DNA from 4 places in the Streptomyces sp. NPDC060002 genome. Region 1 is predicted to be linked to each of the others. Evidence: riboswitches for the same ligand, from Rfam matches in the RefSeq annotation. Region 1 holds a riboswitch; each other region holds the start of a gene.

Region 1 (7,590 bases):
CGCTTGCATACAGTGGCAGGACCGGCAGGAAAACCGCGGTTTCGACGACCGCGTCCGCGATCGGAAGGGACGTACATGCCCATGGGTCACACGGCCACAGCCCAGGCAGGCTCCGGGGGCCTGACAGCGACCGAGCACCGTCTGGCCAACGGCCTGCGCGTGGTGCTCTCGGAGGACCACCTGACCCCCGTCGCAGCGGTGTGCCTCTGGTACGACGTCGGTTCACGCCACGAAGTCAAGGGGCGTACCGGTCTTGCTCACCTTTTCGAGCACCTGATGTTCCAGGGATCGGGCCAGGTCAAGGGGAACGGCCACTTCGAGCTGGTCCAGGGGGCCGGCGGCTCGCTCAACGGCACCACCAGCTTCGAGCGCACGAACTACTTCGAGACCATGCCCACCCACCAGCTGGAGCTCGCCCTCTGGCTGGAGGCCGACCGCATGGGCTCGCTGCTCACCGCGCTGGACGACGAGTCGATGGAGAACCAGCGCGACGTCGTCAAGAACGAGCGCCGCCAGCGCTACGACAACGTCCCCTACGGGACGGCCTTCGAGAAGCTGACCGCCCTCGCCTACCCGGACGGCCACCCCTACCACCACACGCCGATCGGCTCGATGGCCGACCTGGACGCGGCGACCCTGGAGGACGCGCGCGCGTTCTTCCGCACGTACTACGCGCCCAACAACGCGGTCCTTTCCGTGGTCGGCGACATCGACCCGGAGCAGACCCTCGCCTGGGTCGAGAAGTACTTCGGCTCGATCCCCGGCCACGACGGCAAGCCCGCGCCCCGTGACGGCGGACTGCCCGAGGTCATCGGCGAACAGCTGCGCGAGATCGTCGAGGAGGAGGTGCCGGCCCGTGCGCTGATGGCCGCCTACCGGCTGCCCGAGGACGGCACGCGTGCGTGCGACGCCGCCGACCTGGCGCTCACCGTCCTCGGCGGCGGCGAGTCCTCCCGCCTCTACAACCGGCTGGTGCGCCGCGACCGTACGGCCGTCGCCGCCGGCTTCGGCCTGCTGCGGCTCGCCGGAGCGCCCTCCCTGGGCTGGCTGGACGTGAAGACGTCCGGCGACGTCGAGGTGCCCGTCATCGAGACGGCCATCGACGAGGAGCTCGCCCGGTTCGCCGAGGAGGGCCCCACGGCCGAGGAAATGGAGCGGGCCCAGGCGCAGTTGGAGCGTGAGTGGCTCGACCGGCTCGGCACGGTCGCCGGCCGCGCCGACGAACTGTGCCGGTTCGCCGTGCTGTTCGGTGACCCGCAGCTCGCCCTCACCGCCGTGCAGCGCGTGCTGGACGTGACGCCGGAGGAGGTGCAGGAGATCGCCAAGGCCCGCCTGCGCCCCGACAACCGCGCGGTGCTCGTCTACGAGCCGACCGCCGCCGAAGCCCCCGCCGACCAGGACGAGAACGAGGAGGCGGCCCGGTGACCGAGCTCGCCACGATGGACTTCCACCCCCAGCCCCGGGCGGGCGAGGCCAAGCCGTGGGCGTTCCCGGCGCCCGAGCGCACCGCGCTGGCCAACGGCCTGACCGTGCTGCACTGCCACCGTCCCGGCCAGCAGGTCGTCGCCGTCGAGATCCTCCTCGACGCACCCCTGGACGCCGAACCGGCCGACCTCGACGGCGTCGCCACGATCATGGCGCGTGCCTTCTCCGAGGGCACCGACAAGCACTCCGCCGAGGAGTTCGCCGCCGAACTGGAGCGCTCCGGCGCCACCCTGGACGCGCACGCCGATCACCCCGGCGTCCGGCTGAGCCTCGAAGTGCCGGCCTCGCGCCTGTCCAAGGGCCTCGGTCTGCTCGCCGACGCCCTGAGGGCCCCCGCGTTCGCCGACAGCGAGGTCGAGCGCCTCGTCCGCAACCGCCTGGACGAGATCCCGCACGAGCTGGCCAACCCCTCCCGGCGCGCCGCCAAGGAGCTCTCCAAGGAGCTGTTCCCGGCCACCGCGCGGATGTCGCGCCCACGCCAGGGCACCGCGGAGACGGTCGAGAAGATCGACTCCGCTGCCGTACGCGCCTTCTACGAGAAGCACGTCCGTCCCGCCACGGCCACCGCCGTGGTCGTCGGCGACCTCACCGGCGTCGACCTGGAGGCGCTCCTCGGCGACACCCTGGGCGCCTGGACGGGCTCCTCGGCCCAGCCGCGGCCCGTGCCGCCGGTGACCGCCGACGACACCGGCCGCGTCGTCATCGTGGACCGTCCCGGCGCCGTCCAGACGCAGTTGCTGATCGGCCGGATCGGCGCCGACCGGCACGACCGTGTGTGGCCCGCGCAGGTGCTCGGCACGTACTGCCTCGGTGGCACCCTCACCTCCCGGCTGGACCGTGTCCTGCGGGAGGAGAAGGGCTACACCTACGGTGTCCGCGCGTTCGGGCAGGTCCTGCGGTCCGCCCCCGACGGCTCGGGCGCCGCGATGCTCGCCATCAGCGGGTCCATCGACACCCCGAACACCGGTCCCGCTCTGGACGACCTGTGGAAGGTGCTGCGCACCCTCGCCGCAGAGGGGCTGACCGACGCCGAGCGGGACATCGCCGTGCAGAACCTGGTCGGTGTGGCGCCGCTGAAGTTCGAGACCGCCGCGGCCGTCGCCGGCACGCTGGCCGACCAGGTCGAGCAGCACCTGCCCGACGACTTCCAGGCCACGCTGTACCAGCAGCTCGCCGCGACCGGCACGGTGGAGGCCACCGCGGCGGCCGTGAACGCCTTCCCGGTGGACCGGCTGGTGACCGTTCTCGTGGGGGACGCGGCCCAGATCAAGGAGCCGGTCGAGGCCCTCGGCATCGGCGAGGTGAAGGTCGTGTCCGCGGAGTAGGTCCCGGCAACGGCACACGCGTGCGGGGGCCCTGGTCGACGAAAGCGTCACCAGGGCCTCCCCATGTCCGAATTGATGCGGAGGTTGCCTGTCTGCCCTGTGGGATGCGCTACAAAAACCGGGATCCGTTTGAGGATTGAAACCCCGCCGCTTAGCGTCATCCGGGCTGTTCGTCAGGCAGTGCGCCGCAGCCGCGGCACCGGACAGTCATCGCCGAGTCCCCGTACGGCGCGAGCCAGGGGAGCCGGGGACCCAATTGTGAAGTCCCTGGGGTGAATCGGACGCCCGCGCGTGAACGCGAGGGGGTCCGTAGGAGACCTTCCTGCTCCGAACCCGTCAGCTAACCCGGTAGGCGAGAGGGAAGGAAAGGACACCCCCGACTTCATGGCGTTCACCAGCGCCCCCGGGAAGCACCGTCGGCCCAGCCGGATGCAGCGCAGCAGCGTTCGCGCGGCGGGCATCGCGGCGCTCACCACCACCGGTGTCATGGCCACCGTCGCCTCCACCCCGGCCTTCGCCGCCGAGCCCACCCCCGAGCAGACCGGGCTGATCCCCGTCGTGACCGCCGGCGAGTCCGCAGCCGAGTCCGTCGCGGAGCAGGTCGACGACCAGGTCGCCCGGCAGAAGCAGGCCGCCTTCGAGGAGGCCGCCCGTCAGGCCGCCGCCAAGAAGGCCGTGGAGGAGCGCGAGGCACGCGTGCGTGCCGCCCGCGAGGCCGAGCGCAAGCGCCTCAACACCTTCGTGCTGCCGATCACCGGTTCCTACGTCTCCACCAGTTACCAGGCCAGCAGCTCGCTGTGGTCCTCCGGCAGCCACACCGGCGTCGACTTCCACGCCGCGAGCGGTACCTCCGTGCACTCGGTCGGCTCCGGCACCGTGGTCGAGGCCGGCTGGGGCGGGTCCTACGGCAACCAGATCGTGATCAAGATGAACGACGGGACCTACACCCAGTACGGTCACCTGTCGTCCCTCGCGGTGTCGGTGGGCCAGACGGTCACCCCGGGCGAGCGGATCGGCCTGTCCGGCGCCACCGGCAACGTCACCGGCGCGCATCTGCACTTCGAGGCCCGCACCACCGCGGAGTACGGCTCGGACATCGACCCGGTCGCCTACCTCCGCAACCACGGCGTGAACGTCTGACGACTCACGGCGACAGATCGTCTTGCCCCGGCCCTTGCGGCCGGGGCTTTCGCTGTTTCCGAGGCCCTGCTGTCCAAAAAATATCCCTGGATTCCGGCCCGCCATCGGAAATTCCCGCTCATTGCAATAGAGTCACGGAACACACGTCAATCGTCGACGTTTCACGGGGATTAAGGCGGAGGTCCGTCATGCGTATTCCGGCGCACTCGGTGTGCACGGCCATTCGGGACGACATCGTCGCGGGTGTCTACGAGCGCGGCAGCCGCCTCACCGAGGAGCTCCTCGCCCGCCGCTACGGCGTTTCCCGCGTCCCGGTCCGAGAGGCGCTGCGCACGCTGGAGGCCGAGGGCTTCGTCGTCACGCGGCGGCACGCGGGCGCGTGCGTCGCGGAGCCGACCGAGCAGGAGGCGGCGGACCTGTTGGAGATGCGCATGCTGCTGGAGCCGCTCGGCGCCTCACGGGCCGCCCAGCGGCGCACCGAGGCCCATCTGAAGGTGCTGCGCGGACTCGTCCGGCTGGGCCAGGAGCGGGCCAGGCGGGGCAACAGCGAGGATCTGCGCTCCCTGGGGAGCTGGTTCCACGAGACCCTCGCCCAGTCCTCCGGAAGCCATGCCCTGACGTCGATGCTCACTCAGCTCCGCCACAAGATCGCCTGGATGTACGCGGTGGAGGCGCCGGCCAGCCCCGTGGAGTCATGGGCGGAGCACGGCGCGATCGTGGACGCGGTGGCGCGCGGCGACGGCGAGCGCGCGCGGGCGATCACGGCGCTGCACACCGAGCGCGCGACGACCGCGCACCGGCTGCGCTTTCCCGGCAACCCCGAGCGCGCCGACCGTGTGAGAACTTCGCAACCTCCCGTAAACATGACGGGTCTGCGGCATTAACACGGGGGCCGTATACAAAGAGGGGATAATTCGCGGGGGATTATTTCTGCTGCCCGTGACGGGAAATGCGAAGGGCTCGCCCGATAATTCGGACGAGCCCTTCGGGGTCAGCGGGACGGCGCCTTTCAAGTGGCGAACACCGCAACCGTCAATTGGGCGACCCGTTAAGGGGTGCGCACGCTCAGACGGTCTCGGGGAGCTCCTCGAGACCCTCGGCGACCAGCTTCGCGAGCCGGTCGAGGGCGGCGTCGGCGCCGTCGGCCTCGGAGGCGAGGACGATCTCCTCGCCGCCCTGGGCGCCCAGGCCGAGAACGGCCAGCATGGAGGCCGCGTTGACGGGGTTGCCGTCGGCCTTGGCGATCGTCACCGGGATACCTGCGGCCGTGGCGGCCCGGACGAAGATGGAAGCGGGGCGGGCGTGAAGGCCCTCGGCCCAGCCGACGTTGACGCGGCGCTCAGCCATGTGATGCTGCCCTTCAGTGTTCAGGTTGTCTAGACCAGTGTTCCACACGTGAAGCGAGTGAGGGAGGGGTCGTGTGGGGTTCCCTCCCGACGTGGACGTCGGATCGCGGCCTCGATCCGACGTGCGTCCTCCACAGACTGCCTCGCGCCGTTGTCGTACGCGAGCCGTACTGTGGGCCCCATGCAGAGCGCGTCGGACCGGCACGAGTACCCCGCCCACTGGGAGGCCGACGTGGTGCTGCGCGACGGCGGCACCGCGCGCATCCGCCCCATCACCATCGATGACGCCGAGCGCCTGGTCAGCTTCTACGAGCAGGTTTCGGACGAGTCGAAGTACTACCGCTTCTTCGCGCCCTACCCGCGCCTGTCCGACAAGGACGTCCACCGCTTCACGCACCACGACTTTGTGGACCGGGTGGGACTCGCGGCCACGGTCGGCGGCGAGTTCATCGCCACCGTACGCTATGACCGCATTGGTGCCGACGGCATGGCGGCCTCGGCGCCGGCCGACGAGGCCGAGGTCGCGTTCCTCGTGCAGGACGCCCACCAGGGCAGGGGCGTCGCCTCCGCGCTGCTCGAGCACATCGCGGCCGTGGCACGCGAGCGCGACATCCGCCGCTTCGCGGCCGAGGTCCTCCCCGCCAACACCAAGATGATCAAGGTGTTCACGGACGCCGGTTACACCCAGAAGCGCAGCTTCGAGGACGGCGTCGTCCACCTGGAGTTCGGCCTCGAACCCACCGAGCGCTCCGTCGCCGTGCAGCGCGCGCGGGAACAGCGCGCCGAGGCGCACTCCGTGGGCCGGCTGCTGGCGCCCGGCTCCGTAGCAGTCGTCGGCACCGGCCGCACTCCCGGCGGCGTCGGACGGAGCGTCCTCGGCAACCTCCGCGAGGCCGGCTTCACCGGGCGGCTGTACGCCGTGAACAAGGCCTTCCCCGAGGACCTGAAGGAACTGGACGGGGTGCCCGCCCACCGCTCGGTGCGCGACATTGCGGCGCCCGTCGACCTCGCGGTCGTCGCCGTCCCGGCGGAGCAGGTCCCCGAGGCCGTCGCCGAGTGCGGCGAGCACGGCGTGCAGGGACTCGTGGTCCTCTCCGCCGGTTACGCCGAGAGCGGCCCCGACGGACGGGAGCGCCAGCGCCAACTCGTCCGGCACGCACGCGCGTACGGCATGCGGATCATCGGCCCCAACGCCTTCGGAGTCATCAACACCTCCCCGGAGGTGCGGCTGAACGCCTCACTGGCCCCGGAGATGCCCAGGCCCGGCCGGATCGGGCTGTTCGCCCAGTCCGGAGCCATCGGCATCGCCCTGCTGTCCCGCCTCCACCGGCGTGGCGGAGGCGTCACCGGCGTCACCGGCGTGTCGACCTTCGTCTCCTCCGGCAACCGCGCGGACGTCTCGGGCAACGACGTCCTCCAGTACTGGTACGACGACCCCGACACCGACGTCGCCCTCATGTACCTGGAGTCCATCGGCAACCCGCGCAAGTTCACGCGCCTCGCGCGGCGCACGGCGGCCGCCAAGCCCCTGGTCGTCGTCCAGGGCGCCGGTTCCGCCCCGCAGGGGCACGCCGTACGGGCGACGCGGCTGCCGCACGCGACGGTGTCGGCGCTGCTGCGGCAGGCCGGCGTGATCCGCGTGGACACCATCACCGAACTGGTCGACGCGGGCCTGCTGCTCGCCCGTCAGCCGCTGCCGACGGGCCCGCGGGTGGCCATCCTCGGCAACTCCGAGTCGCTGGGCCTGCTGACGTACGACGCCTGCCTCTCGGAGGGGCTGCGTCCGTTGCCGCCGCTGGACCTGACGACCGAGGCGTCGGCCCAGGACTTCCACGCGGCGCTCGCCCGGGCGCTGGCCGACGAGACGTGCGACGCCGTGGTCGTGACGGCGATCCCGGCGATCGGGGAGAGGTCGCCCGGGGACGCGGAACTCGCGCAGGCCCTGCGGTCGGCCGCGGCGGCCGCGCCCGCCAAACCGGTGCTCGTCGTGCACGTGGAACTCGGCGGTCTCGCCACGGCGCTGTCCGCCGCGACGAGCACCGCACCGCGCGCGGAAGCGGCCCCACGCGCGCGCACCGACGTCCCCGGCGAGGCGCAGCCGGTGCCCACCGCCGTCGAGGCACCCGAGGGAACGCACCTCATCCCCGCCTACCCCGCCGCCGAACGCGCCGTCCGCGCGCTCGCGGAGGCCGTGAAGTACGCCCAGTGGCGGCGCGAGGCGGCCGACGCCGGCAAGGTGCCCGAGTACGAGGACATCGACGAGAAGGGCGCCGCCGAACTGATCGGCGGGCTCC
Region 2 (7,590 bases), on a different contig from region 1:
GCGGCGGCCGCCAGGACCTGGGGCGGCGGTGCGACCGGCTCCCGGCTCGTCACGGGCACCACCGAGCTGCACGGCGAGCTGGAGCGGGAGCTCGCGGAGCACTGCGGCTTCGAGGCGGCCCTCGTCTTCTCCTCCGGGTACGCGGCCAACCTGGCAGCGGTCACCGCGCTGGCCCCCCACGGCTCGCTCATCGTCTCCGACGCGGGCAACCACGCCTCGCTCATCGACGGCTGCCGGCTGGCCCGCGGCGCCACCCAGGTCGTCGGGCACGCCGACCCGGACGCGGTGCGCAAGGCGCTCGGCACGCACGACGGCCCGGCCGTGGCCGTCTCCGACACGGTCTTCTCGGTCGACGGCGACGCCGCCCCGCTGGCCGCCCTGGCGGCCGCCTGCCGGGAGTACGGCGCCGGACTGGTCGTCGACGACGCCCATGGGCTCGGTGTGCTCGGGGACGGCGGGCAGGGCGCTCCGTACGCGGCGGGTCTGGCGGGCGCCGACGACGTCGTCGTCACGGTCACGCTGTCCAAGTCGCTGGGGAGCCAGGGCGGCGCCGTACTGGGGCCCGCGCGGGTGATCGAGCATCTGGTGAACGCGGCCCGGACGTTCATCTTCGACACCGGCCTGGCCCCGGCGGCTGCGGGCGCGGCGCTGGCCGCCCTCGGACTGCTGCGCCGGGAGCCGCAGCGCGCGTCGCGCGCGCGTGCGGTGGCGGGCGAGCTGCACGCGCGCCTGACGGCCGCGGGTCTGGCAGCGGTGCGTCCGGACGCCGCGGTCGTCTCCGTGCGTGCGCCGTCCCCGGAGGGGGCCGTGCGCTGGGCGGCGGACTGCCGGTCGGCAGGCCTGGCCGTGGGCTGCTTCCGTCCTCCCTCCGTGCCCGACGGCATCTCGCGCCTCAGGCTGACCGCGCGTGCGGACCTCTCCGGGGCCGAGCTGGAACGCGCTGTACGGGTGATCGGCGAGACACGACCATGAGTCGGCGTGACACGGCCGTGGACCGCCGCTGACTGCTCCGGCTACTCCGGTGCGGTCAGCGAACCCGCGAAAACACCGCCGTGAAGCCCGACCAGCTCTCGGGGGAGAAGAGCAGGGCGGGTCCGGCCGGGTCCTTGGAGTCGCGTACGGCGAGCAGACCGGCCCAGGGGCCGGAGGCCGGCCGGGCGGTCTCCACGCAGTTGTTCGCTCCCGTGCTGTAGCTGCTGCGCAGCCACCGCACATCCGGGAGACGGTCGGGATCGGTACTGGAAGGTACGTTCCGCGGTGGTGCGGACATGGTGCCTCCTTACGCGCCGTCGGCTATCGCGGCGATGTAATCCGATGAGTCCCCGGGCGAAAGGGCGTGCGCCCGAAGGGCGTTGAAGGCCTCGGTGTAGGCCTGGAGGTCTTCTTTCCGTTCGAGATAGAGGCTACTCGTCAAGTGGTCGAGAACAACCACGTCCAGATCAGAAGTGCGCGAAAATGAGAAGATAACGAAAGGGCCGGTTACCCCGATATGGGCTCCGGCGGCGAACGGCAGTACCTGGAGCCGCACTTGGGGCAATCGGGCGGCTTCCACGAGCCGGCCCAGCTGTCGCGCCATCACCTCGGGTCCGCCCACCTCCCGCCGCAGCACCGCCTCGTCCAGTACCGCGCACAGTTCCAGCGGCGGCTGCGCGCGCAGCACGTCCTGGCGGGCCAGCCGTACCTCCACCAGGGTGTCGAGCTGGTCCTCGTCGCTCCCCTCCACGGCCGCCCTGGTCACCGCGCGTGCGTACTCGGGCGTCTGCAGCAGTCCCGGCACCACCGTCGTCTCCAGGGTGCGCATCGCACTCGCCTGCGACTCCAGGCTGATGAAGTCCCGATAGGTGGGCGGCAGCACCCCGCGGTAGGCGTGCCACCAGTGGTCCCGGCCGCCACTGCCGCCGTCGCTCGCCAACGCCAGCATCAGCTCCCGCAGTTGCGGATCCTCGACCCCATAGGCGTCGAGGAGTAACCGCACATCGGCCGGTTTCGATCCACTGATACCGGTCTCGATGCGGCTCACCTTGGACTGGTGCCAGCCCACGAGCCGGGCCGCCTCACCACTGGTGAGCCCCGCCTGGGCGCGCAGATTGCGCAGTTCGGCGCCCAGCTTTCGGCGACGCACCGCGGGACCGTGCTGCATGGGTCCCTCCTTACTCCTATCGGGCCGACCAAATACGCTCTGCCGTCGCAGAGTTCACCGCATTGGGCGACAGATATATGCATATCCTGGTGGATCCCACCCGTGACCGGCGCGGTAATGGCAGTCTGGCGAAGAAGCACCAGTCCGGGACCGTACTCGAACCATCCGCACCGTGTCGGGCTCCCGGTCCCGTGGGAAAGGGACGACGTCGCCATGGCAGATCACCTGGAAGCATCCGTCATTCTGCCGAGCGATCCCGCCTCGGTCTCCACGGCCCGCGTCTTCGTGGCCGACGTCCTCGGGGAATGGGGTCTGCCGGCGGACACGGAGACGGCCGACGCCATCCGGCTGATCGTCTCGGAACTCGCCACCAACGCCGTACAGCACACCTTCGGGCAGTCGCCCACCTTCACGGTGGAGCTGGTCCTCGACCGCGACGAACACCTGCGCGTCGGGGTCACCGACAGCCACCCGCGCTTCCCCAAACGACTGCCGGCCGCCGTCCAGCAGGACAACGGCCGAGGCATGGTGATCATTCGCTGGCTGACCGCGGAGTGCGGCGGCAGGCTGAGAGTGCGGCCCACCCGGGAGGGCGGCAAGACGGTCACCGTCGAGCTCCCGTGGGCCGTCCCGGCGACGGAGCCGGTGACCGGAGCTCTGACGGCCCCGGCGGAGGGTGAGCTCCCGGGGCGATGAAGGCGCGTCAGGACACCCCCACCGCCCCGGGAAAACCAGCCCGTGACCCGGGCAGGCCCTAGCGGACCCGCCCGTACCAGACGCTCTTGGTCCAGATCTTCTGGAGCTTCACCACGTCGCCGGTCTTCGGCGAGTGCCAGATCTTGCCCTTACCCGCGTAGATCCCGACGTGGTACACGTTCGAGCCCGAGTGGAAGAACACGAGGTCGCCTGCCTTGCGGCTGGACGACGAGATGTGCTTCGTCTTGTTGTACTGCTGGGCCGCCGTCCGGGGCAGGCTCTTGCCCGCCTTCTTGAACGAGTACAGCGTGAGCCCGGAGCAGTCGAACCTCTTCGGTCCGGTGGCCCCGTACTTGTACGGGGCACCCTTCTTGGAGGCCGCAATCTGGAGCGCCTTCGTCGCCGGTGTGGCGGCCGCGGCGTCGGGGGCGAGCCCCGGGACCACGACCGAGCCGCCCACGGCGGCGATGGCGAAAGCCGAGGCCGTACCGGCCCGGGCCATGAGCGACGGGACACGATTGAGCGCAGTCATGCGCAACCCTTCGTCAGCCGCCTGTGAAGGATGACCTGTCGGATTCGGGCTGGCGAAGTTGCCCGGCCGCTGCTGCGGCTTCACCCCAAGGGCTGCTCGGTCCGGTCATGGCGTGACCGTTCCGGCGACCCGTCGTGCTTGGGTCCTCCACTCCTGCCGATGCACTCCTGTCGACCGGTCATCCGGGAGGCGGCAGGACTCGGCGTCCGCCCGGACCGCCCCGCCGCTTGTGGCGGGGGCTTGTCGTCAGTCAGGGATCTTGGCTCACCGATGTCCGAAATTCCCAACGGAACCGGGGATTTGTGGGGTTACTCACCACTCACCCGTTCGGGTGAACACTCTGATGGGTGATCAGGTGTCAGGGCGCCTCAGGGGCTCCCACCAGCGGTGACGCCTCCTGTTCCACCCGAAGTGCGTCCTTTTGCGCAACCTCTGGGCGTCTGGGGGAACAGTAGACGTTCTGCCGAACGGGGGTACGCCTTCTGGGCCGTTTCGACTCCGGTCCGGTCGTCACGTCGTCGGCGTGTCCGGGTCCGGACCGGGGTCGGCCGGTCGGCTCAACTGTCGGCGAGCGGGGGCAGCGTGACCCGCGCGGTGCGGCGCTCCCCGTCCAGGACGCGCAGCGCCCGCGCGAGCGTCGGCGCGTGCAGCTCGCTCTCGCCCCGCTGGTGCATCAGGGTCAGCGCGTCGCGCAGCGCGGCCGCCTTGGTCACCAGAGCCTGGGCGGCGCGCAGCCCGCGGTAGGTGTCGCCGTGGTGGGCGGGGTTGATCCGGCCGAGCATGTCGACCACGTCGAGGTAACCGTCGGTCAGCTCGGCCTCCGCGCGGGTCAGCGCGGGCAGTGGGGGCAGCGGGGGCAGCTCGGGCACCATCGGCGGCTCACCTCCCGCCGGGCGTGCCGGCCGAGGCCTTGCGGCTGGGGACGATTCCGTCCACCAGGCCGTACGCCACGGCCTCCTGGGCGGTGAGGAACGTGTCCCGCTCGATGTCCGCGGTCACCTGCTCCGGCGTCCGCCCGGTGTGCCGTACGAGCATCTCCTCCAGGCTCGCGCGGGTGCGTGCCAGCTCCTCGGCCTGGACGGCCAGGTCGCTCGCCTGTCCCTCGAAGGGCTCGGGCAGGGACGGCTGGCGGATCGTCATCCGCGCGCCCGGCAGTGCGTACCGCTTGCCCGGAGTGCCCGCCGCCGGCAGCACCGCCGCGGTCGAGCCCGCCTGGCCCAGGCAGGTCGTCTCCACGTCGCAGGTGACGTACCGGATGGTGTCGTAGAGGGCCGTCATCGCGCTGAAGGAGCCGCCGGGGGAGTTGATGTACAGCGCGATGTCCCCATCACCAAGAACGACACGACTCCGATGCCCGGCGTGCCGAGCAGCGCGGCACAGCCCGCCACCGCCGCGCTCACCGCCAGCGTCGACAGCCCCAGCACCGCGGCCTCCGCCCACCAGTCACCGGTGAGCACCCCGAGCCAGCTGTGCGCCAGCGCCGCGGCGACCAGCCCGACCAGGGCGGCGGCGCCGACCAGCGCCATCACGGCACGGACCCGCGCAGGCCCAGCAGGGACGCCACCGCGCCGGCCGCGATCCCGGCGAGGGCCAGCGGCAGCACGCTCGCACCGAGGGCCGAACCGCGCGGGTCGGCGGCCGGCGCCGCCACCACGTCCACCGTCCTCACCCGGGTGCCCGAGGCGGCCGCAGGCTGCGCGGCCGCCTGCTGGAGCAGCTGCGCGACCAGTGGGCTCGCGGCCGAGGCGGTCAGCAGCTCGGACCCCTCGGCCGTGACGACCACCGCGCCGTATACGGTGCGGTCCTCCACGGCGTCCCGGGCGGCCGTCCCGTCGGCGTAGTGGTGGATCGAAGGCGCCCCCGTGCCGGGTCAGTCGCCTCTCCGGCTGCGCGGTCGCGGCGGGCGGGCCGGCCACGCCGATCGGCAGGTCGCGGGGCGCGGTGCGGGCGGCCGGCCAGGCGAAGGCCCACAGGGCGACGGCGGCGAGGGTCGGGACGAGCAGGACGACGGCGATCAGTCGCCGGGTGGCGGGCATGGGGGCTCCCCCTGGAAGCGGGCGGGTCGGGTCGGCGTGAGCGGTAAAAAGAAGCTCATCGCCGCGATCGTCGGCGAGGTGCTCGGCGAGGTCCGCGAGAGCTTCGAGGAGGAGGGCCGGCACATTCCGCCACCGGCGCCCGACATCCTGGTCTCCTCGGTCTTCGGCCGGGTGCACGCCTCCCGGGAGTCCCTGACCGTCGACGGGCAGCCGGCCTTCCCCCGCCTGGTGATCCAGGTGTGGACCAAGACGCTGCGCAACCCTGAACTGGCGGCGATCCTGAGCGAGGGCTACAGCGGGGTGCGCGAGGCGTGGGGGCGGATCGTGGTCGCCTACCAGGAGGCCGGGATGATGCGGTCCGATGTGTCGCCCGACCATGTGGCCCGCACGTTGATCGCCGTCGTCCTCGGCTTCCTCGTCCAGCAGTCGCTGCTCGGGCCCGCCCCCGTCGAGGTACTGCGTGACGGGCTGCGCGCGTTGATGAGCGTGTCGGCCCCGCTGTCGGGGCCTGAATCGATCACAGCTCGGTTAACTTGCTCGAAATGCGGTCCAACTAGCCTGCCGATCCATGCCACCAGGGTCTTTTCCCCGTGGCCGCGGAACCGGGCCCCGCACGGTCCGGAGCGAGGATGTGAGGTGGGACGTGCAACTGACCCCGCACGAGCAGGAGAGGCTGCTGATCCACGTGGCGGCCGACGTCGCCGAGAAGCGCCGGGCCCGCGGGCTCAGGCTCAACCACCCGGAAGCCGTGGCCCTCATCACGTCGCACATCCTCGAAGGGGCGCGTGACGGCCGTACGGTGGCCGAGCTGATGTCCTCCGGCCGCAAGCTGCTCACCCGCGACGACGTCATGGAGGGCATCCCCGAGATGATCCACGACGTCCAGGTCGAGGCCACCTTCCCGGACGGCACCAAGCTCGTCACCGTCCACGACCCGATCGTCTGAGGGGGCGTCGATGATTCCCGGAGAGATCCTGTTCGCGGCGGACCCGGTCGTCTACAACGAGGGCCGCGAGGTCACCCGGCTCACCGTCCTCAACGCCGCCGACCGGCCCGTCCAGGTCGGCTCCCACTACCACTTCGCCGAGGCCAACCCCGGCCTGGAGTTCGACCGCGCCGCCGCGCGCGGCCGACGGCTGAACGTCGCCGCCGGCACCGCCGTGCGCTTCGAGCCCGGGATCCCCGTCGACGTCGAACTCGTCCCCCTCGCCGGCGCCCGGGTCGTGCCCGGTCTGCGCGGGGAGACCGGAGGTGCCCTCGATGCCTGAGATCTCGCGTGCCGCGTACGCCGACCTGTTCGGTCCGACGACCGGCGACCGCATCCGGCTCGCCGACACCGACCTGCTGATCGAGATCGAGGAGGACCGCTGCGGCGGCCCCGGACTCGCCGGTGACGAAGCGGTCTTCGGCGGCGGCAAGGTCATCCGTGAGTCCATGGGACAGTCCCGCGCCACGCGCGCGGACGGCACACCCGACACCGTCATCACGGGCGCGGTCGTCGTCGACCACTGGGGGGTGGTGAAGGCCGACGTCGGCATCCGCGACGGGCGCATCACCGGGATCGGCAAGGCCGGCAACCCCGACACGATGGACGGGGTCCACCCGGACCTGGTCATCGGCCCGGAGACCGAGATCATCGCCGGCAACGGACGGATCCTGACGGCCGGCGCGGTCGACGCGCACGTCCACTTCATCTGCCCGCAGATCGCCGACGAGGCGCTGTCCGCCGGTGTCACCACACTGGTCGGCGGCGGCACCGGACCGGCCGAGGGCTCGAAGGCGACCACCGTCACGCCCGGCCCCTGGCACCTCGCGCGGATGCTGGAGGCGATGGAGCAGTACCCGCTGAACATCGGCTTCCTCGGCAAGGGCAACACCGTCTCGCAGGACGCGATGCTGTCGCAGATCCGGGGCGGGGCGCTCGGCCTGAAGCTGCACGAGGACTGGGGCTCGACACCCGCCGTCATCGACGCCTCGCTGACCGTGGCCGACCGGACGGGCATCCAGGTCGCGATCCACACGGACACCCTCAACGAGGCCGGGTTCGTCGGGGACACGCTCGCCGCGATAGCCGGACGCGGCATCCACGCCTACCACACCGAGGGTGCGGGCGGCGGGCACGCGCCGGACATCATGACCGTGGTCTCCGAGCCGCACGTGCTGCCGAGCTCGACCAATCCGACGCG
Region 3 (7,590 bases), on a different contig from region 1:
GTCGGGACGGCGGCGAACGGAACGGTGGTGGTCGGGACGGTGGTGGTCGGGACGGCGGTGGTCGGGACGGCGGTGGTCGGGACGGTGGCGGTCGGGACGGTGGTGAACGGGACGGCGGTGGTCGGGACGGCGGTGGTCGGGACGGCGGCCGGCGGGGCGGCGGTCGGGGCGGTCTCGTGCGCGGGCCTCGCGGAAGGCGGCCCGGGTGCCTGTTCGTGCGTGGCCAGGCTCATGAGGACGGTCTTCGGGTCCGCGCCCGCCGGTACCGACCCGAGCAGCGTCCCGATCGGCCGCCCACCCCTTCTGACCAGCACGAACACCTCACCGTGCGTGACGGGCGGACTTCCCGGCGCCGGTCTGAGGACACCCCCGTCGTCCAGTTCGAGCTCGGCGACCTGCACCGGCTCGATGTCCAGGAACCTCTGTATCTCCTGCTGTGCACGTGCCGCGCGGTACATGAACCCCCCTTGTCTCACGCCCGTCACACCGGCCGGTCGGCGCCGCCCGTCACGGTCGGCGCAGCCGGCCCGCGCCCTTCAAGGCCCGTGCGGCCGCCGCGGCGAGCCTCGGCCGGCTGCGCACGAAGTGATGCGCCCGGCGGGACGGCTCACGGCTGAGCCAGTAGAGCGCGGCGCCCACCCCCGGACGCGACCACGCTCCCTCGTACACGGGTAGCTCCCCGGTCTTCAGCGAGTCCTTGTACTCGGCCGCGCCCCGCCCCAGGTCGAGCAGGCCGATGCCCTCGGCGGCGGCCGACTCGGCCATCCGCAGATGCAGCACCAGGCCGGGTGAGAACTTCGCGAACTCCGGTTCGTACGAAGGGAACCAGCAGGCCAGGACGGTCGACGAACGCAGTCCGAAGTGCGCGGCGACCGGTTGGTCACCGGCGTACAGGACGGAGAGAGTGCCGGAGCACTCCGGCGCGCGCGTCGCGGAGAGCGCGTTCACGAGCCGGGTGATCCACTCCTGCGCGAACCGGTCCCGGCGGCCGGTCCTGCGGTACTGCGCGGACTTCCACGCCATGAGCGTGCGCAGCGCTGCCGGATCGCGTTCGTCGAACACGAACCGCAACTCCCCGACCTGACGCCCGAGCCTGCGCTCCTTGGCCAGAGTCGTCTTCAGGAACTTCGGCGACTGGGCGCGCAGCACGGACTCGTAGGTCTCGTAACCCTTTTCGACGTCGATGACATAGGAGGCGTACTCCTCGGCCGCGTGCGGGGTGAACAGCCCTTGCTCCGCCTCCAGGTTGTCGAAGGCGAAGCTCGACAGGGCACATGCCCGCATCAGTTCGTCGGCGTCCAGCCCGAGACCCGGGGCCAGCACCGCGCCCTGCGCGTCCGAGACGCCGTACGCGAGGGCCTGGCCCTGTCCGAGCAGGCCCCGCTCGTGGGGCAGGAAACCGACCGGCTCACGCCCCTCGTACACCACCGCCACCCGCGAGCGTGGCTGTACCAGGCCCACGGCGTCGGTGAACTCCGGTTCCATGAAGGGGTTTCGCGGAAGCGCCGACGCGGCACGCAGCGCGCGCCACCGCTCCCTCTCCCCCTCGCCGAGGTCCTGCGGCCTCAGCACACGAATGCGCCCACTGCTCAACCTGACCCCCCGATCAAGTCCCCCTGGACACCTGGACGGTACCGCTCCACCCGGGCGTCGCGGTAGGTAGCGTCCCATCTTGTTGCCAACCGGTGCAGAGGCCTACAACCGTCCGCAACCCGGCGATGTGCCAGAAAGCCGTTTCATCGAGTCGGCCGGCAGCCAGTCGTGAGCCTGGCGCACAAGGGGAGTTGGCAGAACAGGACAGGACCTGAACGTCGGCCGGTTCGTGTCGGACCCGGGGGGCCTGGGATCCGTATTCTCTGATCATGGCCGCACCCACCGCATATGCCGCGCGCACCGCGTACTCCCTCATCGCCACCGATCTGGACGGGACGCTGCTCCGCGGCGACGACACCTTCTCCGACCGGTCGCTCGACGCGCTCGCGCGGGTGGCGGCCGCCGGCGCACGCCACCTGGTGGTGACGGGACGGCCCGCGCCCCGGGTGCGCCCGCTGCTCGACCGGCTGCACAGCAGGGGGCTCGCGGTGTGCGGGCAGGGCGCGCAGTTGTACGACGCCGGCGCGGACCGTCTGCTGTGGTCGGTCACCCTGGACCGGGAGCTGGCCGAGACCGCGCTCGGCAAGATCGAGGCGGAGGTGGGGCAGTTGTACGCGGCCGTCGACCAGGACGGTGTCGACGGGCTGACGCTCATCGAGCCGGGCTACCGGATGCCGCACCCGACACTGCCCGCCCTGCGCGTCGGCCGGCGCGACGACCTGTGGTGCGAGCCGATCAGCAAGGTGCTGCTGCGCCATCCCACGCTGTCCGACGACGAGTTGGCGTCGACGGCCCGCTCGGTGGTCGGTTCGCTGGCCACGGTCACCATGTCGGGGCCGGGCACGGTCGAACTCCAGCCCTGCGGGATCACCAAGGCGACGGGTCTGGCCCTGGCCGCCGAACATCTGGGGCTGCGGCCCGAGGACACCGTCGCGTTCGGGGACATGCCCAACGACATCCCGATGTTCGACTGGGCGGCTCGTGGTGTCGCCATGGCCAACGCCCATCCGGAACTCAAGGCGGTGGCCGACGAGGTGACGACGTCGAACGAGGACGACGGCGTGGCCGTCGTCCTCGAACAACTGTTTCCGTAACCGGCTACCGGCTACCGGCTGTCGCCTGCCGACGCCGGCGACCGGGCCCGGGCGGGACGGTCAGTACGCGCCGAACACGTTGTCGATCGAGCCGTAGCGCGCGGCCGCGTAGTTGCAGGCGGCGGTGATGTTCGCGACCGGGTCGTACGAGTCCCACGACGTGCCGTTGACGTGGTAGGCGCGGAACGTCGGGTCGATGACCTGGAGCAGCCCCTTGGACGGGATGCCCGCGGCCGCGTTGGAGTCCCAGAGGTTGATGGCGTTGGGGTTGCCGGAGGACTCGCGGATGACGTTGCGGTAGATGCCGTTGTACGTCCCCGGGATGCCGTGCTGCCCCATGACCTGGAGGGAGGCACGGATCCAGCCGTCGAGGTTGTTGGCGTAGCCGAGGCTGGTGGCCGTGGAGACGGCCGGAGTCGCCGCGGAGGCGGTGGTCGCCCCGAGGACGGGGAGAGCGAGCACGGCCGCGCCGGTGACGGCGACGGCGAGCGTGCGGACGAAACGGTTGCGGCGCGGCTGAGCGGCAGCGGGCATGACGATTTTCCTCTCCGGCGCCTGCGAGGTGAGCTGTCGGGTTCGGGCGGGAGCTGCCCGGTCGCGTCCTGACGGTCGCGACTTGACCCCAAGCCGTACCGGCCTGTCCGAAACATCTCGGGTATCCAAGACATCCGGAAAATCCGTTTCGGCGACTTACCTGGTTCCCCCGCTCCTGCCGAGCGGTGTCGATGGGTGTGCGGGCGGCGGCAGGATTCGGCGTTCCACCCGACAGGCCGGGAACGTATGCGAGAGCACATGTCCGAAACAAGTACCGGATTCACAGATCACCCCTATTGACCTTGGTCTGTGACCTATGAGGTGCTTGATCCTTTGTGGGTGCAAACCTTCAACTTGCTTACGGGGTGCGGAGAATCGGTGAACGTCGAGGTCGGACCGGATCTCCCTGAGGGGTGAGCCAAGTCACCAGCATTCACAAGAGCGGCGAATCGGGCAATAGCCCCAACTCATCGTTAAAGGACCGGCAATGGACCGCGGAGGGAAATCGCCCGGAGTTGCCCCCGGCGCGTCGAGGGGGAGGCTGAAGGGAATGCGTGATGGTCGTCACGTGAAGAGGGGGTGACCGCGCCCGTCACCTCGACGGGCGCCCCGGTCCGGGACGTGAATCTCCGCTTCCCGGAAACTCTCTCCATGTCCGCTCATATGAGCTGATCGAAAACATATCGGGCGTGATCCGATAGCGCCTGGCCTGCGAGGCGCCTCCCGGGCGAGCCATTCGAGCCCGCGGGACGTGGGGGCTATCGGTGATCGAAACGTGACCGGATACGCTGACTTGAGTGATGGCAGAGACCTATCGACAAACCGCGTAATCGCCAGTAGACACCAGCAGACAGGAGACCCCTCGTGACCGTCGTCGGGCCGTTCGGGCTGAGCGTGCGGGACCAGGCTCTGGAAGCCGATGTCCAGGCCGGATTGGCGGCTGTCGAGGAAGGCTTGCTCGAGGCCACCAAGAGTGAGGTCCCGTTCATCACGGAGGCCGCCCAGCACCTCGTACGCGCGGGCGGCAAGCGGTTCCGGCCGCTGCTCGTGGTGCTCGCGTCGCAGTTCGGGGACCCGTACGCGCCGGGTGTCGTGCCGTCGGCCGTCGTGGTGGAGCTGACCCACCTGGCCACGCTGTACCACGACGACGTGATGGACGAGGCGGCCGTGCGGCGCGGGGTGTCCAGCGCCAACACCCGCTGGGGGAACTCCGTCGCCGTCCTCACGGGCGACTTCCTCTTCGCTCGCGCCTCCCACATCCTGGCCGACCTCGGGCCGGAGGCGGTACGGGTACAGGCGGAGGCGTTCGAGCGGCTGGTCACCGGGCAGATCCTGGAGACCGCGGGTCCGACGGACGGGCGGGACCCGGTCGACCACTACCTCGACGTGCTCGGCGGCAAGACGGGTTCGCTGGTGGCGGTGGCCTGCCGGTTCGGGGCGATGATGTCCGGCGCCGACGACACGGTCGTCGACGTGCTCACGCAGTACGGCGAGCGGCTCGGCGTCGCCTTCCAGCTCGCGGACGACGTCCTGGACATCGCCTCCGACTCGCACGAGTCGGGCAAGACGCCGGGCACGGACCTGCGCGAGGGCGTTCCCACGCTGCCCGTGCTGCGGCTGCGGGAGCGGGCGGCGCGGCTGTCGCTGCCCGAGGACATCGCCCTGTGCGAGCTGCTGGACTCCGACCTGACCGACGACGCCCGGCACACCGAGGCGCTGGAGGCGCTCCGGGCCCACCCGGCGCTGGAGCAGGCCCGCCGGGACACCGTGCGGTACGCGAAGGAAGCGCGGTCCGCGTTGGCGCCGCTGCGGGAGTGCGACGCGAAGGCGGCGCTGATGGAACTCTGCGACGCGGTGGTCCACCGGGCGGGCTGACCCCGGCGACCCCTACGGGTCGGACGGCGGCTCGTCACCTTCGTGTCATACCGCAGGCGTATGTGGAGTTGAGCCCTCGGGCTGACGCTTCCCCGTGGCCGATTTGGTCAGATGGGAACCACGGAAAACACCACTCCTCACCGATTCGGGTGAGAATGGCGGCTTGGGGTGGGGACGTACAAGCGCGAGATGACCAGCCGCCGCCGACGACGGAGGTAAGGCACACATGGCACCGAAGGCATCCGACGACACCACGACCGGCGGGGAGCCGACCGGCGGGGAAACCGACGAGCTGCGCCTCGGACGGCGCAAGGCCGCACGGTACATCGTCCCGGTCACCGTGATCGGTGTCGCGGCGGCGACGATCGGGCTGGTCCCGGCGCTCGCCGACTCCGGCGACCCCGACCTGCCGAAGATCACCGCACAGCAGCTCCTCGACAAGATCGCCGCTTCGGACGTACAGCAGCTGTCCGGAACGGTGAAGATCAGCACCGATCTCGGGCTGCCCGACCTCGGCGGACTGGAGAGCGGGCTCCTCTCGGGAGCCACCGGACAGGGCGGTGACGGCTCGTCCGCCGATCCGTCCACCAAGCTCACCGAACTCGCCGCCGGCACGCACACCCTGCGCGTCGCCGCCGACGGCCCGGACCGGCAGAAGCTCTCGCTGCTGGAGAACGCCGCCGAGTACAGCGTCATCCACAACGGCAAGGACGTGTGGGGGTACGACAGCGCGTCCAACGAGGTCTACCACTCGACCGCAGGCGAGAGCTCTGGCAAGGGCTCCGGGAAGGCGGAGACCCCCGTCCCCGCCACGCCCAAGGAGCTCACCGAGGACGCTCTGAAGGCGGTCGACGACACGACCTCCGTGACCGTCGACGGCACCGTCCAGGTCGCCGGGCGTGACGCCTACAAGCTGCTGGTAAAGCCGAAGCAGTCCGGTTCCACGGTCGGCGCGATCAGTGTGGCCGTGGACGCGAAGACGGGCCTGCCGCTGAAGTTCACGCTGACCCCGGCGAGCGGCGGCGCCGCAGTCGTGGACGCCGGCTTCACCCAGGTCAGCTTCGCCAAGCCCGCCGCGTCCACCTTCGACTTCACCGCCCCCAAGGGCGCGAAGGTCACGGAGGGCGACGAGGCCGGGGAGAGCGCCCCGGGGCACTCGGAGAAGTCCGACGACCTCGCGAAGGACCTCGAAGGCATCGAAGGCATCGAAGGCATCGAAGGCATCGAGGGCGCCGAAGGCCAGGACGGCCTCGACGGGCTCAACGTCCTCGGCGAGGGCTGGACGTCCGTGGCCGTCTTCGACACCGGCGGCGAGGGTGTGCCCTCGGGCGCGGAGGCCGGCGGCGATCTCGGCGGTTTCCTCGGTTCCTTCGGCGACAAGGTGACCGGCAAGTTCGGCTCCGGCACCGTCTTCTCCACCCGCCTGATCAACGCCCTGATGACGGACGACGGCAAGGTCTACGTCGGCGCGGTCACCAAGGACACCCTGGTGAAGGCGGCGAACGCGGCGAAGTAGGCCGGCGAAGCGGGCCATGCGGGCCATGCGGTCGAAGCGGTCGAAGCGCGCGAAGCGGTCGAAGCGACCGAGCGGTGAAGTGATGAAGTGGTGGAGCGGGTGAAGTAGGACAGATCCCGGCCTGCGGACACCGGAGGCCGGGAAGCCGGAGGGGGAGCCGATGGGGGAGCCAGTACGGGAACCCGTACGGGAGGCCGTGCGGGAGCCAGTACGGGAGGCCGTGCGGGAGCCCGGGGACGGCGACGGCGTCATCCACACCCGCGGCCTCACCAAGCGCTACCGCGGGGGACAGCTCGCCGTGGACGGCCTCGACCTGACCGTCCCTGCTGGCAGCGTCTTCGGCTTCCTCGGCCCCAACGGCTCCGGCAAGACCACCACCATCCGCATGCTGATGGGGCTCATCGAGCCCACGGCCGGCTCGGCCCGCGTCCTGGGGCAACCCATGCCGCGGGCCGCGCGCGCCGTACTGCCCCACGTCGGGACCCTCATCGAGGGTCCCGCCCTCTACGGCTTCCTCTCCGGCCGCGACAACCTCCTCCGCTACGACGCCGCCGACCCGACAGCCGATCCGCGCACCCGGCGTGCGCGGGTCTCGGCGACGCTGGAACGGGTGGGCCTGACGGCCGCCGCCGGCAAGAAGGCGAAAGCGTACTCCCTCGGCATGAAGCAGCGTCTGGGCCTCGCCGCCGCCCTTCTCCAGCCCCGTCGGCTGCTCGTCCTCGACGAGCCGACCAACGGCCTGGATCCGCAGGGCATGCGGGAGATCCGCTCGCTGATCCGGGAACTGGCCGCGGAGGGCACGACCGTCTTCCTCTCCTCGCACCTGCTCGACGAGATCGAGCAGGTGTGCACGCATGCGGCGGTGATGGCACAGGGCCGACTGCTCGTCCAGGGCCCGGTGGCCGACCTCGCCGCGGGAACGCGCGGCCGACTGGTCGTGACGACCCCGGACCCGGCGGACGCGGCCCGGGTGCTGAA
Region 4 (7,590 bases), on a different contig from region 1:
GAGGTGCAGACGGGCCTCGGCCGGACCGGCGACTTCTACGCCTACCAGCACGAGGAGGGCGTCGAGCCGGACCTGGTGTGCGTGGCCAAGGCGCTGTCCGGGGGCTATGTGCCGGTCGGCGCCACGCTCGGCAAGGACTGGATCTTCAAGAAGGTCTACTCGTCGATGGACCGGGTGCTCGTGCACTCGGCGAGCTTCGGGTCCAACGCGCAGGCCATGGCGGCCGGGCTCGCGGTGCTGTCGGTCCTGGAGAACGAGCAGATCGTGGCCAACGCGCGGGTCACGGGCGACCTGCTCAGGTCCCGGCTGGCGGCGCTGGTCGACAAGTACGAGCTGCTGGCCGACGTCCGCGGCCGGGGCCTGATGATCGGGATCGAGTTCGGGAAGCCCAGGTCGCTGAAGCTGCGCAGCCGGTGGGCCATGCTCCAGGCGGCCCGCAAGGGACTGTTCGCGCAGATGGTGGTGGTACCGCTGCTCCAACGGCACCGCATCCTCACCCAGGTCTCCGGTGACCACCTGGAGGTGATCAAGCTGATCCCGCCGTTGATCGTCGGCGAGCGGGAGGTGGACCGGTTCGTCGACGCCTTCACCGCCGTGATGGACGACGCGCACAGCGGCGGCGGGCTGATGTGGGACTTCGGCAGGACGCTGGTGAAGCAGGCGGTGGCCAACCGCTGAGCGGCGCGGGAGCGCGGGAGGCCGGCAGAGCTGACCCGGCTCCCGAGTGTTTTTGCCTCTGAGGCAAGGAATTTGCCGCAGAGGCAAATTCGGCGTGCAATGGAGCCATGAACTCGCCCGAGTCGCAGGCCCCGGCGGAACCAGCCGGGGCACTTCCCGCCGTCGCCCCCCAACTGCGCGCCCTGCGCCGCCGGGCCGCCCTCACCCTGGAGGCCGCGGCCCGCGCCGCCGGGCTGTCGCCGGCCCATCTCTCCCGCCTGGAGACCGGGCAGCGCCAGCCCTCGCTGCCGATGCTGCTCGCGCTCGCCCGCATCTACGGTACGACGGTCTCGGAACTGCTCGGCGAGACGTCCGCCGACCGGGACGCCGTCGTCCGCGCCGCCGACATGGAGCCGACCCGCGCGGGCGGCTGGACGTACTGGCAGGCGGGCGCCTCCGGGCGCGGGCTGCAGGCCCTGCGCGTCCAGGTGCCGTACGGCTCCCAGGGGGACGTCGTGCGCGTGCACCCCGGGGAGGAGTGGCTGCACGTCCTGCGCGGGCGGCTGCGGCTGCGCCTGGGGGACACCACCGAGCTGCTCGGGCCGGGTGACAGCGCGCACTTCGACTCGCTGACCCCGCACCGCATCGCGGCGCAGGACGACGACGGGGTCGAGCTGCTCTTCGTCCACACCCTGCTGCAGAGCCCCACGGCCGCGCTGTGCCTGGGCCCGACCCCTTCGGACATCGGAGAGACACCATGAAGGACATCGAGGAGAAGTTCCCTCGCTCCCTCTGGATCCGGCTGATCATCTACATCGCGGTGGGACACCTCTTCGCGGGCTTCCTGTGGCTGCTGTTCGAGGTGGGGGCCAACCAGTAGAGCCCCGGGGGCCGGTGCGGCCTCCGGGGCGCGGTGCCGGTCGCGGTGTCAGTCGAGCAGCCGGTCCCGCAGCCGCTCGCGGGTCTCGGGGGAGAGCCCGAGGCCCTCCTCCAGATAGGCGTCGACGCCGCCCCAGATCTCCTCGATGGTCTCCACGGCCGCCGCGAGGTACTCCGCGCGCGCGTCGAAGAGGGGAGCGAGCAGCTCCATGACCTCGGGGGAGTAGGCCTCGGCGGAGGTGGCGCTGCGGCGCACCCGGTAACGGCGGTGCTTGGCGTTGGACTCCAGGTAGTCGGCGAGGATCGCCTCACGCTCCACGCCCAGGGCGAGCAGCGTCACCGCGATGGACAGGCCGGCGCGGTCCTTGCCCGCCGCGCAGTGCATCAGGGCCGGGACGCTGTCCTCGGCGAGCGAGTGCAGCACCCGCGCGTGCTCGGCCGTCCGCTCCCTGATGATCGAGCGGTAGGAGGCGATCATCCGGCCGGCGGCCTTGCCGTCGCCGAGGATCGCGCGCAGCTGGTCGATCTCGCCGTCGCGCACCATCTTCCAGAACTCGGAGCCGTCCGCGGGGTCCGACAGGGGCAGGTTCACATTGCGCACGCCCGGCAGTTCGACGTCCGGGCCCTCCAGCTTCTGGTCCGCGGCGTTGCGGAAGTCGAAGATCGTGTGCAGGCCCAGGCCGGAGAGGAACGCGGCGTCCTCGTCGGTCGCGTGCGCGAGATGTCCGCTGCGGAACAGCGCGCCGTGCCGCACCCTACGGCCGTCGACGGTCGGCAGACCGCCCACATCCCGGAAGTTGCGCACAGCGGCCAGCTCGGGCTCGGTCGACGGGATCTGCTGCGTCACGGGGGCTCCCTCGCTGCCGGTCTCCGTCGGCGCGGCTCGTGGTGGCCGACGGGACATCTCCCCGACGATACGACATGGATTCCCCGGGCAACGGGTTGTCCACAGGGCGGTACCGCGCACGTCTGCCCAGGTGAAGAGTTGTCCACCGAAAGTTGCCCGGCAGGCCGGCCGCATTCGATGATGTTGGTGCTTGATCGCACCTGTTCGAATCAGTGGGGGTTTGATGCCCGAGATCGCCGACAACGGCCGCACCTGGCTCCTTTCCGGGCCGACGAGCAGCTACGCCCTCCACCTCACCGAGGGCGACGAGCTGGTCCACCTGCACTGGGGCCCGGGCATCGCGCTCGCGGACGCCGAGGCGCTCGCCGGCCATCCGCCGTCGGAGCGCGGGGCGTCCTTCGAGTCCCCGCTCGACGGCCGGGAGGAGTACCCGGTCGAGGGCGGACCCCGCTTCGTCCGGCCCGCCCTGTCCGTGCGCACCGACGAGCGACGCGGCACCGAGTGGTCCTACGAGGGCTTCGAGGCCGACGGCGGCGAGCTGCGGCTGCGGTTCCGGGACGCCGGGCTGACCGTCACCCTGCACTACCGGATGCGGGGCGATGTCGTCGAGCGCTGGACGACCCTGCGCAACGACGGTGAGCGGCCGCTGGAGCTGCTGCGCGCCGACTCCGCCACCTGGACCCTGCCCGAGCGCGACGACTGGCGGCTGTCGCAGCTGCACGGCCGCTGGGCCGCCGAGTCCCGGCTCACCCGGTCCCCCCTCACCTACGGGGAGCAGGTCATCGGCAGCCGCCGCGGCCACACCGGGCACCAGCACCTGCCCTGGGTCGCCCTGGACACCGACGCGACCGAGGAGCGCGGCGAGGTCTACGGCTGCGCCCTCGGCTGGTCGGGTTCCTGGCGGATCGCCGTCGCCCAACTCCCGGACGCGCGCGTACAGATCACCGGGGGCGCCGGGTACGACGACTCGGGTCTGCTGCGGCTGGCCGCGGGGGAGTCCTTCACCACACCGGTCTTCGCCGGACTGTGGAGCGACGCCGGCTTCGGCGGTGCGAGCCGCACCTGGCACGCCTACCAGCGCGCGTACGTCGTCCCGGATGCCGAACAGGACCGGCCGGTGCTGTTCAACTCCTGGGAGGCCACCTACTTCGACATCTCCGAGGAGCAGCAGGGCACGCTCGCCCGGCGGGCCGCCGCGATGGGCGTGGAGCTCTTCGTCGTCGACGACGGCTGGTTCGGGGCGCGCACCGGCGACCATGCCGGGCTCGGCGACTGGCAGCCCAACCCCGACCGGTTCCCGGGCGGACTGAAGCCCCTCGCCGACTACGTGCACGGCCTCGGCATGCAGTTCGGCATCTGGGTCGAGCCCGAGATGGTCAACCCGGACAGCGAGCTGTACCGGGCCCACCCCGACTGGGTGCAGTTCCAATCGGGACGAAAGCGGACGGAATTCCGCAATCAGCTCGTGCTGAACCTCGCGCGCGAGGACGTCCAGGAGTACCTCTGGGAGCAGCTCCACGGACTCCTCTCCAGCGCGCCCGTCGACTATGTGAAGTGGGACTTCAACCGCTGCTTCACCGACGCCGGCTGGCCGGACGACCCCTACCCGCAGCGCCTCTGGGTCGACCACGTCCGGGCTCTGTACGCGCTCCTGGACCGGCTGCGGGCGGCCCACCCCGGGGTCGCCTTCGAGTCCTGCTCCGGCGGCGGCGGGCGCATCGACCTCGGGATCATGAGCCGCACCGACCAGGTGTGGACCTCCGACAACACCGATCCGCTCGACCGGCTCGACATCCAGCACGGCTTCAGTCAGATCCACCCCGCCCGGGTCATGGCTGCGTGGGTCACCGACAGTCCCAACACCCAGCTCAACGGCCGGGTCAGCTCGCTGCGCTTCCGGTTCGTCAGCGCCATGGCCGGCGTGCTCGGCGTCGGCGGGGACCTCTCCGAGTGGAGCGAGGAGGAGCTCGCCGAGGCGCGTCGGTGGGTGGACCTCTACAAGGAGATCCGGCCCCTCGTGCAGCAGGGCGACCTCTACCGGCTGCGGCCCCCGGCGGGCGGCCTGAGCGCCGTCCAGTATGTGCGCGGTGACGAGAGTGTCGTCCTCGCCTGGCTCCAGGCGCAGCGGTTCGGCGAGCCCGTTCCGGCGCTGCGGCTGCGCGGACTCGACCCGACAGCGTCGTACGAATGCCGTGAAACGGGCGAAGTCCACCGAGGGGCGGTGCTGCTGCACCACGGACTGCGTACCGCACTGCGGGGCGACCTTGATGCGACGGTTATCCGGCTGCGTCGCATCTGAGGTTTCTGTCCGAATTGGATCCTTCGTTCCAACTCGCTCTGGAATAAAGGAACCTGGAGAGCCGTCACGTGAGCAGCGTCATATCCGTGACCGTGCGTCGTTCGCCATGTCCACGTAATTCGCATGCTTTCAAGGGTGCTTGCCGATGAACGAGCCCTTTGACTCACGCAGTGTGACCGGGGAATCTCGCAGCGGATCAAGAGAAAGGCGTTAACAGCACAACCTCTGCTTGTCCCTGTGCGTCCTGGTCGCTTACGTTCCACACCAATCCGGACGGACGCCGAATCCTGCCACCGCCCGGAACCCGCGCACTCACCCGTACGTGGCAGGAGCGGGGGACCCACAGGCACAACCGCCTGTTCCGGTCTCCGGAACAGGCTTTGGGGTAAAGCCGCGCCTCGGCGCGGCCGGACATCTCCAGTCCGCACCCGACAGCTCACCTCGCAGGCGCCGGAGAGGAATTCGCCATGCCCGCGAAGGGTAAGCACCGCCGTCCGAAGCCCCAGCGCTTCACTCGCTCCATCGCCGTCGCCGGAACCGGCGGCGCCGCGCTCGCCCTTCCGCTCATAGGTGCCGCCGGCGCTCACGCGGCCCCCGCGCAGTCCGTCTCCCAGTCGGCTTCCCAGGCCGTTCCGGAAAAGGCCGTGCAGTCCGTGCCGGTGGCGCAGAAGACGGCCACCGCCACGACGGCGAAGACCTACACCGTGCGGTCCGGCGACTATCTCTCGAAGATCGCCGACGACCAGAACGTCAGCGGCGGCTGGCAGAAGCTCTACCAGGACAACCGTCAGGCCGTCGGCGGCGACCCGTCGCTGATCCACCCCGGACTGAAGCTCTCCATCGGCAAGAAGGCCGCGACCTCCGCGACCGGCGGCACCGGCTCGTCCTCCGGTTCCTCCTCGTCCTCCTCGTCCTCCTCGTCGAAGTCGAAGGCGTCCGGAACCAAGTCGTCGTCCTCTTCCTCCTCTTCCTCCTCTTCCTCCTCGTCGTCCGGTTCGTCCTCCTCGAAGACGGTCACCCAGGCCGCCGAGAGCGGCACCGGTACCTCCAGCGGCTACACGCTGCCGGTGGGGGGCGCCACCGTCGGCACCGCCTACCACACGGCCGGCAGCATGTGGTCCAGCGGCTACCACACCGGCACCGACTTCGTCGTCCCGACCGGCACCACCCTCAAGGCCGTGGGTGCGGGCACCGTCGTCTCCGCGGGCTGGGGCGGCGCGTACGGCAACCAGGTCGTCATCAAGCTCGCCGACGGCTACTACGCCCAGTACGCCCACCTGTCCCAGCTCTCCGTCTCGGCCGGCCAGACCGTGACCGCGGGCCAGCAGGTCGGCCTCTCCGGCGCGACCGGCAATGTGACCGGCCCGCACCTGCACTTCGAGATCCGCACCACCCCGGACTACGGCTCCGACGTGGACCCGATCGCCTACCTCCGCTCGCACGGCGTCTCCGTCGGCTGATCCCCTCCGACTCCGACGACCTCCCGCCTGACACGCGGCCCAAGGCCGGACCCCGATCCCCGGGTCCGGCCTTCGGCGTGTCCGGGCGGCGCCGGTGTGGGAGTTCGCGCGTTCATGATCGTTCTATTGCGTTCTTGTGGCAGCCCTTCTCGCCCCATCGACAGGTGGGACAGAGTGGGGACACAGTGATCCCCGTCAGTGAGCAAGCGCTTTCTATCGCTCCTCGGAGGTCCTGTGTCCGGCGTCGACCGACGCATCGTCATCAAGGGCGCCGCCGCCGCGGCCGCCGTCACCGTCGCGGCCCTGCTGGCCGGACTCGTCTCCGCGCCTCCCGGGCACGCCGCCGGGACCCCGCGCCGGATCGTCGAGAACCTCGACCGCGGCCTGGTCGCCACCCCGTCAGGCGACGGGACCTTCCTCAGCTGGCGGCTGCTCGGCACCGAATACGCGCGGTACGGCGACGCCATCGCCTTCAACGTCTACAAGAACGGCCGCCGCCTCAACCGGGAGCCGATCAGGAAATCGACGACCTATCAGGACGACAGCCGGGGGACGGGGACGTACACCGTCCGCGCCGTCGTCGACGGGCATGTGCAGAAGCCGAGTCCGGCAGCCCTGCTCCTCACCGACGGCTACGCCGAGATCCCGCTGGCCGGCGCCGACGGCTACACCGTGCAGCACGCCTGGCCGGGTGACCTCGACGGCGACGGACGCTACGAGCTCGTCGTCAGCCGGCTGTCCGGGACCCGCGACCGGCCGGACCTGCTGGAGGCGTACACGCTCACCGGCGAGCGCCTGTGGCGGGTCGACCTCGGCCCCGGCTCCTACACCCAGGCCGGCGGGAACGGCGCCAACGACCCGGCGCCCGCCGCGATCAGCGGGTCCACGGCGATCGGCGGCTACCGCAACGACGACAACGTCACCGTCTACGACCTCGACTCCGACGGCCGTGCCGAGGTGCTGGCGCACACCGCCGCCGGGACCACCTTCGCCGACGGTGCTCAGGTCACCGCCGCCTCGCCCGCGAACCAGTTCGTGTCGGTGATCGACGGAGCGACCGGCACCGAGCGGACCCGGCAGCCCGTCCCCGACGACTTCGTGGCCGACGGCCCCTCCGGCGGCCACTTCGGCATCGCCTACCTCGACGGCGAACACCCCAGCCTGGTCACCAAGTCGGTCACCCGGGTCGGAGCCAGGCGCGGCGCGTTCCGGGTCCTGTTCCAGACCTGGGACTTCGACGGCACGGACCTCACCCGCCGTTGGAAGCACGTCGTGGACCCGACGACCGGCGCGACCAGCTTCCACCAGATCCGCACCGTCGACGTCGACGGGGACGGCAGGGACGAGATCGCCGACGGCAACTACGTCGTGAACAGCGACGGCACGCTGCGCTACGTCGTCGACGGGGCCATCCACGGCGACCGCTTCGACATCGCCGACCTCGACCC

The links. A riboswitch is a leader RNA that binds a small molecule or an ion and turns the genes downstream of it on or off. The one in region 1 is predicted to bind cyclic di-AMP.
Region 2: it holds a riboswitch for cyclic di-AMP, as region 1 does, so the genes downstream of both, ACFWBD_RS15870 (C40 family peptidase) here and ACFWBD_RS14655 (M23 family metallopeptidase) in region 1, are expected to answer to the same signal.
Region 3: it holds a riboswitch for cyclic di-AMP, as region 1 does, so the genes downstream of both, ACFWBD_RS10440 (transglycosylase SLT domain-containing protein) here and ACFWBD_RS14655 (M23 family metallopeptidase) in region 1, are expected to answer to the same signal.
Region 4: it holds a riboswitch for cyclic di-AMP, as region 1 does, so the genes downstream of both, ACFWBD_RS02445 (LysM peptidoglycan-binding domain-containing M23 family metallopeptidase) here and ACFWBD_RS14655 (M23 family metallopeptidase) in region 1, are expected to answer to the same signal.

The regions. Positions count from the first base shown of each region.
Region 1 covers NZ_JBHWUW010000013.1:25,429-33,018, reverse strand. The annotation lists gene ACFWBD_RS14665 (M16 family metallopeptidase) at 76-1,425, shown strand; gene ACFWBD_RS14660 (M16 family metallopeptidase) at 1,422-2,810, shown strand; cyclic di-AMP (ydaO/yuaA leader) riboswitch at 3,012-3,180, shown strand; gene ACFWBD_RS14655 (M23 family metallopeptidase) at 3,195-3,950, shown strand; gene ACFWBD_RS14650 (GntR family transcriptional regulator) at 4,139-4,834, shown strand; gene ACFWBD_RS14645 (HPr family phosphocarrier protein) at 5,016-5,297, opposite strand; gene ACFWBD_RS14640 (GNAT family N-acetyltransferase) at 5,478-7,590, shown strand, end outside.
Region 2 covers NZ_JBHWUW010000014.1:129,625-137,214, forward strand. The annotation lists gene ACFWBD_RS15850 (8-amino-7-oxononanoate synthase) at 1-972, shown strand, start outside; gene ACFWBD_RS15855 (DUF397 domain-containing protein) at 1,028-1,270, opposite strand; gene ACFWBD_RS15860 (helix-turn-helix domain-containing protein) at 1,280-2,140, opposite strand; gene ACFWBD_RS15865 (ATP-binding protein) at 2,354-2,836, shown strand; gene ACFWBD_RS15870 (C40 family peptidase) at 2,895-3,368, opposite strand; cyclic di-AMP (ydaO/yuaA leader) riboswitch at 3,372-3,583, opposite strand; gene ACFWBD_RS15875 (hypothetical protein) at 3,926-4,240, opposite strand; partial or broken gene ACFWBD_RS15880 (ClpP family protease) at 4,248-4,697, opposite strand; partial or broken gene ACFWBD_RS15885 (ABC transporter permease) at 4,655-5,404, opposite strand; gene ACFWBD_RS15890 (TetR family transcriptional regulator C-terminal domain-containing protein) at 5,576-6,193, shown strand; gene ACFWBD_RS15895 (urease subunit gamma) at 6,078-6,350, shown strand; gene ACFWBD_RS15900 (urease subunit beta) at 6,361-6,672, shown strand; gene ACFWBD_RS15905 (urease subunit alpha) at 6,665-7,590, shown strand, end outside.
Region 3 covers NZ_JBHWUW010000008.1:88,072-95,661, forward strand. The annotation lists gene ACFWBD_RS10430 (GNAT family N-acetyltransferase) at 508-1,572, opposite strand; gene ACFWBD_RS10435 (HAD family hydrolase) at 1,863-2,687, shown strand; gene ACFWBD_RS10440 (transglycosylase SLT domain-containing protein) at 2,748-3,221, opposite strand; cyclic di-AMP (ydaO/yuaA leader) riboswitch at 3,225-3,453, opposite strand; gene ACFWBD_RS10445 (polyprenyl synthetase family protein) at 4,086-5,096, shown strand; gene ACFWBD_RS10450 (outer membrane lipoprotein carrier protein LolA) at 5,323-6,612, shown strand; gene ACFWBD_RS10455 (ABC transporter ATP-binding protein) at 6,773-7,590, shown strand, end outside.
Region 4 covers NZ_JBHWUW010000001.1:527,491-535,080, reverse strand. The annotation lists gene ACFWBD_RS02470 (aspartate aminotransferase family protein) at 1-678, shown strand, start outside; gene ACFWBD_RS02465 (helix-turn-helix domain-containing protein) at 786-1,418, shown strand; gene ACFWBD_RS02460 (DUF6126 family protein) at 1,415-1,537, shown strand; gene ACFWBD_RS02455 (tyrosine-protein phosphatase) at 1,586-2,383, opposite strand; gene ACFWBD_RS02450 (alpha-galactosidase) at 2,607-4,682, shown strand; cyclic di-AMP (ydaO/yuaA leader) riboswitch at 4,951-5,145, shown strand; gene ACFWBD_RS02445 (LysM peptidoglycan-binding domain-containing M23 family metallopeptidase) at 5,150-6,142, shown strand; gene ACFWBD_RS02440 (hypothetical protein) at 6,377-7,590, shown strand, end outside.